Regions from separate parts of the Salinivibrio sp. YCSC6 genome, predicted to be linked through region 4. Evidence: predicted binding sites of a transcription regulator. Region 4 holds the regulator's gene; each other region holds the start of a gene.
What was found. The regulator PurR, encoded in region 4, represses purine synthesis genes. The targets are predictions, from matches to a motif close to TNANGNAAACGTTTNCNTNA.

Region 1 (2,209 bases), 550 kb from region 4:
TCAAATCTCGCCAGTTAATCCCTACAAGACCTGACATCATCAAAATCGCAACATAAAAGAGAGCGCCAGCTGTTGCATACGCTGGGACCATACCTGCTAGCGGCGCAAAAAATAGCGCAAGCAAGAATAAGATCCCCACAACGACAGCAGTGAGTCCTGTACGGCCACCCGCTGCTACCCCTGACACACTTTCAATATATGAGGTTGTATTCGACGTGCCTAAAAGCGCCCCGACCGATGTCGCGGTACTGTCTGCCAGTAATGCACGATTTAAACGCGGCAGTTTACCATCTTTGTCCAAAAGTTCCGCGCGCTGTGCCACACCCACTAAGGTTCCTGCAGTATCAAAGAGGTCAACAAACAAAAATGCAAACACAATAGACACCAGACCAACTTCAAGGGCTCCGGCAAAATCAAGCTGCATAAAGGTCGGCGCGAGGCTTGGCGGCGCAGACATCACGCCATGGTAAGGGACATCCCCCGCGACAATACCAATCACGGTGACCACTAAAATCGCAATCATGACCGCCCCTTTTAGGCCACGATGCACCAAACCGATAGTAAGGAAAAAGCCAAGTGCTGCCATCGCCGGGGCAAATGCCGTCACATCACCCAGTGCGACAAGGGTTGCCGGGTGATCCACAACGATCCCCGCGTTTTGCAGTGCGATGAGCGCTAAAAACAAACCGATACCCGCCGAGATACCGGTGCGCAGTGACATAGGAATCGAGTTGATAATCCACTCACGAATTTTCAACACACTGAGTAGAATAAAACACAAGCCCGAAATAAACACCGCAGCCAGCGCAACCTGCCACGAGTGACCCATTTGCAGCACCACTGTGTAGGTGAAGAAAGCGTTAAGGCCCATACCTGGCGCTTGAGCGACCGGATAGTTGGCGACAATTCCCATCACAAAACAGCCGACGGCAGCAGCCAAACAGGTGGCAACAAATACGGCGCCCTTGTCCATTCCTGCTTCAGCCAAAATAGATGGGTTCACGAAAATGATGTAGGCCATGGTGAGGAAGGTAGTCACACCGGCAATAACTTCGGTGCGAAGATCCGTGCCATGATCGCTGAGTTTAAATAAACGCTCTAACATCGTTGGTATCCCGAATAAAAGGTGGCGCATCATAAGATGCAAAAGGAAAACGTTTGCGTGTCAAAAATTGGCGCAAATCTTACCGATCGATGAAGGAAATTTCCAGCACGAAACCGCATGAATTGATCGGAATGTCATGGCTCTCGTGATGGTTGCCAACAAGATTGTCTATCATGACTGGCTTATCAGGCACCTGACATACAACCCATAAAAAAAACGCCACAACATTGTGTGGCGCCAGAACTAAAGCGTTTGCTTCTGGATCAGAAATGTCTCTGTAAGAGCGGGGGAATCGTAAAACTTACTTGCGGTACCCGAACGGCGCCGGATACGTAAATCCTTTGGTATACACTGACTGTTGGTTCCAGTAGTAGTTAGATACCATACCTTCCATCGTTTTTACCTCTCTCAAGTTTAAACCTAATGTTGTTCACATTTTGTCTCGGTTCCTTGGAGGCGAATACTCGGGTTCACTCCATGAACAATCGATAACCTGTGTTATCAGTGTCTAGATAATAACCCACACGTAATTATATTACAAGCAATAGAGTGACTAGAGTCACAAAAAGTTCATATTTGGTAGTTTTATTACGCCTATCACGCCTAGATATCCGGCATGCACTCTGTTTTTCCTTCCCTTGATCCTGCGACTGTCACCACCTAGTCGACAGTGGTATGCTTGGTAAAGTCCATCTATTTCAGTAAGGCCTACTGTTTAAAAGGCCAACAATAAAATAAAATGGAGTCTACCGTGTCTGAGATCAGCCAATTATCACCCCAGCCTGTTTGGGCTTTTTTTGACCAGATTTGTGCTATTCCACATCCCTCTTACCACGAAGCACAATTGGCAGCATTCATTGTCGATTGGGCGAAAGGCCGAGGTTTAGAGGTTCGCCAAGATCCCACTGGCAATATTTTTATCCGCAAACCGGCGACGCCGGGAATGGAAAACCGAAAAGGTGTAGTACTACAAGCCCACCTTGATATGGTGCCGCAGAAAAACGAGCACACCGAGCACGACTTTACCACCGATCCGATTCGCCCTTATATCGATGGCGAGTGGGTCACGGCGGATGGCACGACATTAGGCGCCGATAACGGTAT
Region 2 (2,209 bases), 940 kb from region 4:
TGATACCGCACAAACCGGTAAAATTGGTGATGGTAAAATCTTTGTCTTCGATGTTGAACGCGTGGTGCGTATCCGTACCGGTGAAGAAGACGAAGAAGCGATTTAATATCGCGAGTTGGACGAATACGGTAAGCAACAAAAAGCCAAGCGTGATGCTTGGCTTTGTTGTTTGTGTGGCGTGGTGATTGGCTACGCACCAGGGTTGGCCGGATGCGCTTGATAACGACCCGGCTTATGATTCATCGCCAAGACTAAGTTGAGCACAATCGCGCCAACCACCGACCACATCAAGAGATTGAGGTCGATGAGGAAGAAAGATAACGCCAAGATGGTACAGTCGATACCCATTTGCAGTTTTCCTGCCGAGATCCCAAACTTGTCCTGACAATAAAGCACCAGTACGTTAAAACCGCCTAAGCTGGCATTGTGTCGGAAAATCATCAACATGCCGACGCCCATCAGCAAGCCACCAATGACCGCACAATAGGCGGGGGCCAACCAAGTGATTTGAAAAAAGTAGGCGATATGGTCGGCCATCACGGACACCGCGCCACCGGCGAGTAAGCTACGCACAGCAAAGCGCGGGCTCATACGAAACCAAGCCATCAAATAAAACGGACAGTTACACAGAAAGTACAGGGTGCCGAAGGACAGGTCAGTAAATTGGCTGACTAACAAAGCAAGGCCAGTCGTCCCGCCGGTTAACAGTCCGGCCTGTTGCAAGAAAAACACCCCTTGTGCGACGAGAAACGCCCCAGAGGCAATGGCGATCACATCTTCTTTTAAGCTGTGTTGATATCGGCTCACACGGCTTCTCCCTACATAAACAGCAACAAAAAGTCCGCCAAAACCCAACTGGGGCGGCGGTTAAATAAGGTTAATGGGAATTGCGGGCGCGGATTTTATCGCCAAATGAGAGTAATAAAAAGTCAGCCAAGTAAATCACTGGCTGATAGGATGTCAGCAATTTGATACTCGCGTGTAAATTGTTTACAGCGCACAATCTGCATTTCTGTATGGCGGACTAATCTGGCACAACCGACGTATAAAAAAAACGGCCGATTGACACTACCTGTTGCAGTGGTTTTTTTGTAGAATGACGAACGCAGTAATGGCGGTAGCGTAAACGTTTGCGTCGGGCTTTTAAAACGCCGACTTTTCCGCCTATTTGCCTTGGTTTAGTCACTTTAAATGTGTAAGGCGACTAACCCAAGGTGTGGTGCACTATGCCATATCAAAACCATTCGAGCTATCGGGCCAACTTGGGTACGGGTAGCATTCGCTTTAAGGGTAATAGCCCGCCACCATTGAGTCAGGAGAGACAAATGCTAAAGCGTGACATGAAAATTGCGGATTACGATCCGGCACTGTTCGCAGCCATTGAAGAAGAAACGGCTCGTCAGGAAGAACACATTGAGCTGATTGCGTCAGAAAACTATACCAGCCCACGCGTCATGGAAGCGCAAGGCTCTCAACTGACCAACAAATATGCCGAAGGCTACCCCGGCAAGCGTTATTACGGCGGCTGTGAGCATGTCGATAAAGTGGAAGCTCTTGCGATTGAGCGTGCGTGTGAATTGTTTGGTTGTGAATATGCCAACGTGCAACCTCACTCTGGCTCACAAGCTAACAGTGCTGTGTATATGGCGCTGCTAAACCCAGGCGATAAGGTTTTGGGCATGAGCTTGGCGCATGGTGGCCACTTAACGCACGGCTCTCCGGTCAACTTTTCAGGCAAACACTATGAAGTGGTTGCGTACGGCATTGATGAAGCGGGTAAGATTGATTACGAGCAAATGGAACAGCTCGCGCTGGAACATAAGCCGAAAATGATCATTGGTGGTTTCTCTGCCTATTCGCAAGTGGTGGATTGGAAGCGTATGCGTGAAATCGCCGACAAAGTGGGCGCTTGGTTCATGGTGGACATGGCACACGTTGCTGGTTTGATTGCAGCAGGCGTGTATCCAGATCCATTGCCGCATGCACACGTGGTTACCACCACCACCCATAAAACCCTAGCAGGGCCGCGCGGCGGTTTGATCCTGTCTAATGCGGGTGAAGACCTCTACAAAAAGCTCAACTCTGCGGTGTTCCCAGGTGGCCAAGGTGGCCCACTGATGCACGTGATTGCGGGTAAAGCTGTCGCGTTTAAAGAGGCGATGGAACCTGAGTTTAAAGCCTATCAAGCGCGCGTGATTGATAACGCGCG
Region 3 (2,209 bases), 570 kb from region 4:
AATCGCGCGCTGGTGGGTATGTAAGCCCGTGTATTTGGGGAGCAAGGACGGATGAATATTCAGCATCCGTCCTTGGTAGTGCTCGACAAAGGCTGGGGTGAGTATACGCATAAAGCCGGCGAGAACGACCAAGTCAGGAGCGAACGCATCAATGGCGGTTGCCAACGCATGATCGTAAGCGTCGCGAGTGTCATAGCGCGAGTTTTCGAGCACGCGAGTCTCGATTCCAGCATTATCCGCGCGGGTTAGGCCGTAGGCATCTGGCTTGTTTGCAATCACGCCGACAATCTTTGCGTTTTGCGGGCACTTATCGATTAAAGCCTGAAGATTACTGCCACTTCCTGAGATCAACACCACGATGCGTTTTGTCATTACACCAACTCCACTTGCGCTTCGCCGTCAGCACTTGTTGCAATATGGCCCAACTGCCAAGCGGTTTCCCCTGACTCATTGAGCAGTGCGATCGCTTGGTCGGCATGTGCTTGCGGTAGCGCGATGACTAAGCCGACGCCACAGTTAAAGGTGCGCAGCATTTCATAGTCACTGACATTGCCTTGTGCCTGCAACCAGTTAAAGATGGCTGGCCATTGCCAGCTATTTCCATCAATAACGGCTTTTGTACCTTGAGGCAATACGCGGGGAATGTTTTCCCAGAAGCCACCACCGGTAATATGAGAAATGGCATGAGCAGGGTATTGCTCAAGTAAAGTGAGTACTGACTTTACGTAGATACGGGTCGGTGCCAGCAAGTGCTCAATCAAAGGTTTGCCTTCGAGTGGCATGGTTAAATCAGCCTCGCTGACTTCCAAGATCTTGCGGATCAGAGAGTAGCCGTTTGAGTGAGGACCGCTAGAAGCCAGACCAATCAAAGCATCGCCTTCACCGACCTTACTGCCATCAATTAATGCGGATTTTTCCGCGACCCCGACACAAAACCCAGCGACATCATAATCATCCCCTGAGTACATGCCCGGCATTTCAGCGGTTTCGCCACCGATCAGGGCACAACCGGCTTGTTGGCATCCATGAGCAATCCCTGTGACCACATCGGCCGCTGTCTCGACGTCTAATTTTCCGGTCGCGTAGTAGTCGAGGAAAAAGAGTGGTTCAGCCCCTTGAACAATCAGATCGTTCACACACATGGCGACCAAATCAATGCCGATCGTATCGTGCTTATTGGCATCAAGCGCTAAACGTAATTTGGTTCCTACCCCATCAGTGCCGGACACCAGCACGGGTTCTTTATACTTGGTCGGTAACTGACACAGGGCACCAAACCCGCCCAAGCCGCCCATTACTTCAGGACGGTGAGTTTGTTTGACGACGCCTTTGATACGGTCGACTAGGGCGTTACCCGCATCAATATCGACACCTGCATCCTTGTAGCTAAGAGATGATTGTTTACCGCTCACTGCAATTCCTCGCCGGAGTTGGAAGTCAAAAGTCGGCGCTATTCTATCAGTAGATAATTAGAAAGGAAAACGTTTGCGTCAGCTGTTTGGTGAGGAAATAGGCGAGATGTCAAGCCTTTGATCTACGCTAGCAAAACCCTTTCGTGTATACTACCGAGAATTTGTTTTTTGTAAGGAGTCTAAGATGAAGGTCGTGGAAGTCGGGCACCCGTTAGTGAAGCATAAAATTGGATTGATGCGTGAGCGGGATATTAGCACTAAGCGATTTCGTGAGCTTGCCACTGAAGTGGGTAGCCTACTGACATACGAAGCCACTTCAGACTTCGAAACAGAAAAAGTGACCATCGAAGGTTGGGACGGTCCAGTCAGCGTTGATCAAATCAAAGGCAAAAAAGTCACCGTGGTGCCTATTTTGCGTGCAGGGCTCGGTATGATGGACGGTGTGCTGGAGCATGTGCCAAGTGCCCGTATCAGTGTGGTCGGCATTTACCGTGATGAAGAAACGCTAGAGCCTGTACCGTATTTCCACAAGTTGGCGAGCAATATCGACGAGCGTATGGCGCTGGTGGTCGATCCTATGCTGGCAACGGGTGGTTCTATGATTGCCACTATCGATTTGCTCAAAGAGCAAGGCTGTCAACATATCAAAGTGTTGGTGTTAGTCTCTGCCCCAGAGGGTATTGAAGCTTTGAAAAAAGCGCATCCGGATGTCGAGCTTTATACTGCATCTATCGATGAAAAGCTGAATGACAAAGGCTATATCGTACCTGGCCTAGGTGATGCCGGCGATAAAATCT
Region 4 (2,209 bases):
CGTGTCATTACAGCTAGCACAAACCGCACCGGACCAAGCGATACTGATGCTGGATGAACCCACTTCGGCCTTAGATATTACCCATCAGCATTACACCCTCAAGCGCTGTCGAGCACTCGCAGACCAAGGAATGACAGTGCTATTGGTGTTGCACGACCTGAATTTGGCGGCGCAATACGCCGACCAACTGCATTTTTTAAAAGCGGGTCGAATCGTCCTATCCGGCAACCCGTGGCAGTGTTTTAGTAGTGATAGAGTGGCAGACATCTACCAATACCCGCTGACCGTTCTGACTCATCCGGAGCATGACTGCCCACTGATCGTGTCTTAATTGATAAATACATCATAGCTGGCTCACAAAACCGTCTGTTGGTCCATTTTCGCTGATCAGACCAATTGCGAGTGTGCGCCAACCTAAGTAAACTGAGAGCGCAACCGATTAGCTATGAGAATGGATGAAATCGGATTCGTTACCTTCGCAACCGTCTGATGTGCCGGGATTGTGAAAGACATCGCCGCTGACGAACAGCGGCGTTTTTCTGTAAGGTCGCGAGTAACGATCCCTACGCATTACTACAAAGAAGAATCAAGATGGCAACGATTAAAGATGTCGCGCGTCTCGCCGGTGTATCGACCACGACGGTGTCACACGTGATAAACAAAACCCGCTTTGTCGCAGAGAAGACGACTGAGAAAGTATGGCAAGCGGTTGAAGAGTTAAACTACGCCCCAAGTGCTGTGGCGCGAAGCTTGAAATGCAACACAACACGTACACTGGGTATGCTGGTGACTAAATCCACCAACCCCTTTTTCGCCGAGCTTGTTCACGGTGTGGAAGACTATTGCTACAAGCAAGGCTACACACTGATTCTCTGCAATACCGAGGGAAACCTTGAAAAGCAACGCGACTACCTGCGTATGTTGTCAGAAAAGCGCGTCGATGGACTCATTGTGGTGTGCTCTGATCTCAACGAAGATTTGATGCTGTTATTAGAAAAAAAACGCGATCTGCCTATGGTCGTGATGGATTGGGGCAGTCACCATATCGATACAGACCGCATAGAAGATAACGCTGAATTAGGCGGTTACCTTGCCACCAAACACTTTATTGATAATGGGCATACTAAAATTGGCTGTATTTCGGGCCAAATGGATAAAAATACCTGTAAGCATCGCTTAAACGGTTATTTCCGTGCGTTAAAAGAAGCCAACATTACAGTGAATGAAAACTGGCTGATTGAGGCGGATTTCGAAGCCGATCAAGCACAAATTGCCGCGAAGCAATTAGCGACAATGTCAGACCGCCCGACCGCTGTCTTTTGTTTTAATGACATTATGGCATTAGCGGCGATTAGTACGTTTAACGAGTACGGCTTGAAAGTGCCAGAAGATATATCGGTGATTGGTTACGATAATATTGACCTCACCGAGTATTTCTCGCCACCATTGACAACGATTCACCAGCCCAAACGCCGTCTAGGCAAAACGGCGGTCAAACTCTTGCTCGCGCGAATTGCCAACAACGAGACTCAGCAGCAAGTGTTCGAAATGCAACCTGCACTAGTGAGTCGACAGTCAGTTAAAACACTATCTTAATGTTTTAATGAAACTTTTATGAAGAGCACCGTCAATGTCTTGGCGGTGCTTTTTTACGCGACGACTCTTCCGGTAGTGCTTTTACTCTAGTTCATCAATTACACCCACCCTGAACCAAGATCACATTTTGTGTGATGGGAGAGGACGACATCGGTGTCTAATTATTATATGCTTAATAGCGTTTGAACAAGGCAAACCATGGCGAAAGCATGGGACGCAAAGCCTCCGGCCTAACGGTAATTTGACATGATGTCAAAATATCAACGGTAGCGGGGTTGCCAACATATCAAAGCTGACAAATTTGATGGCTCGTTGACAATTCTGCGATCTTGCCTTGTTACATTATGACGTCTTTTTTAGGCATTAGTAATTCATCGAGATTTTAATCAAATGGATAAACCAGCTTTAAAGAACGCAATGAAGTTATTTGCCAAATTTGGCAGCATAAAGTCCCGTTCAATGTTCGGTGGATTTGGTATCTTTTGTGAAGACACCATGTTCGCGCTTGTCGTTAACAACACTCTCCATTTACGTGCTGGAAAAGAAAACGAAGCACTATTAAAAAAACAAGGCTTGGCACCCTACGTGTATAAAAAGCGCGGCTTTCCTGTCG

Region 1: a site for PurR is predicted at 1,147-1,166, ahead of E8E00_RS09870 (NCS2 family permease). Genes of this name have one in related genera too.
Region 2: a site for PurR is predicted at 1,119-1,138, ahead of glyA (serine hydroxymethyltransferase). Genes of this name have one in related genera too.
Region 3: a site for PurR is predicted at 1,474-1,493, ahead of purM (phosphoribosylformylglycinamidine cyclo-ligase). Genes of this name have one in related genera too.

Annotation. Positions count from the first base shown of each region.
Region 1 is NZ_CP039516.1:2,143,516-2,145,724, forward strand. Features, by position in the region: gene E8E00_RS09870 (NCS2 family permease) at 1-1,105, opposite strand, end outside; gene E8E00_RS09875 (aminoacyl-histidine dipeptidase) at 1,845-2,209, shown strand, end outside.
Region 2 is NZ_CP039516.1:656,470-658,678, forward strand. Features, by position in the region: gene glnB (nitrogen regulatory protein P-II) at 1-106, shown strand, start outside; gene E8E00_RS02845 (YitT family protein) at 190-807, opposite strand; gene glyA (serine hydroxymethyltransferase) at 1,326-2,209, shown strand, end outside.
Region 3 is NZ_CP039516.1:2,169,176-2,171,384, reverse strand. Features, by position in the region: gene purN (phosphoribosylglycinamide formyltransferase) at 1-372, opposite strand, end outside; gene purM (phosphoribosylformylglycinamidine cyclo-ligase) at 372-1,412, opposite strand; gene upp (uracil phosphoribosyltransferase) at 1,597-2,209, shown strand, end outside.
Region 4 is NZ_CP039516.1:1,597,505-1,599,713, forward strand. Features, by position in the region: gene E8E00_RS07280 (heme ABC transporter ATP-binding protein) at 1-331, shown strand, start outside; gene purR (HTH-type transcriptional repressor PurR) at 592-1,596, shown strand; cyclic di-GMP riboswitch class I at 1,777-1,879, shown strand; gene E8E00_RS07290 (TfoX/Sxy family DNA transformation protein) at 1,987-2,209, shown strand, end outside.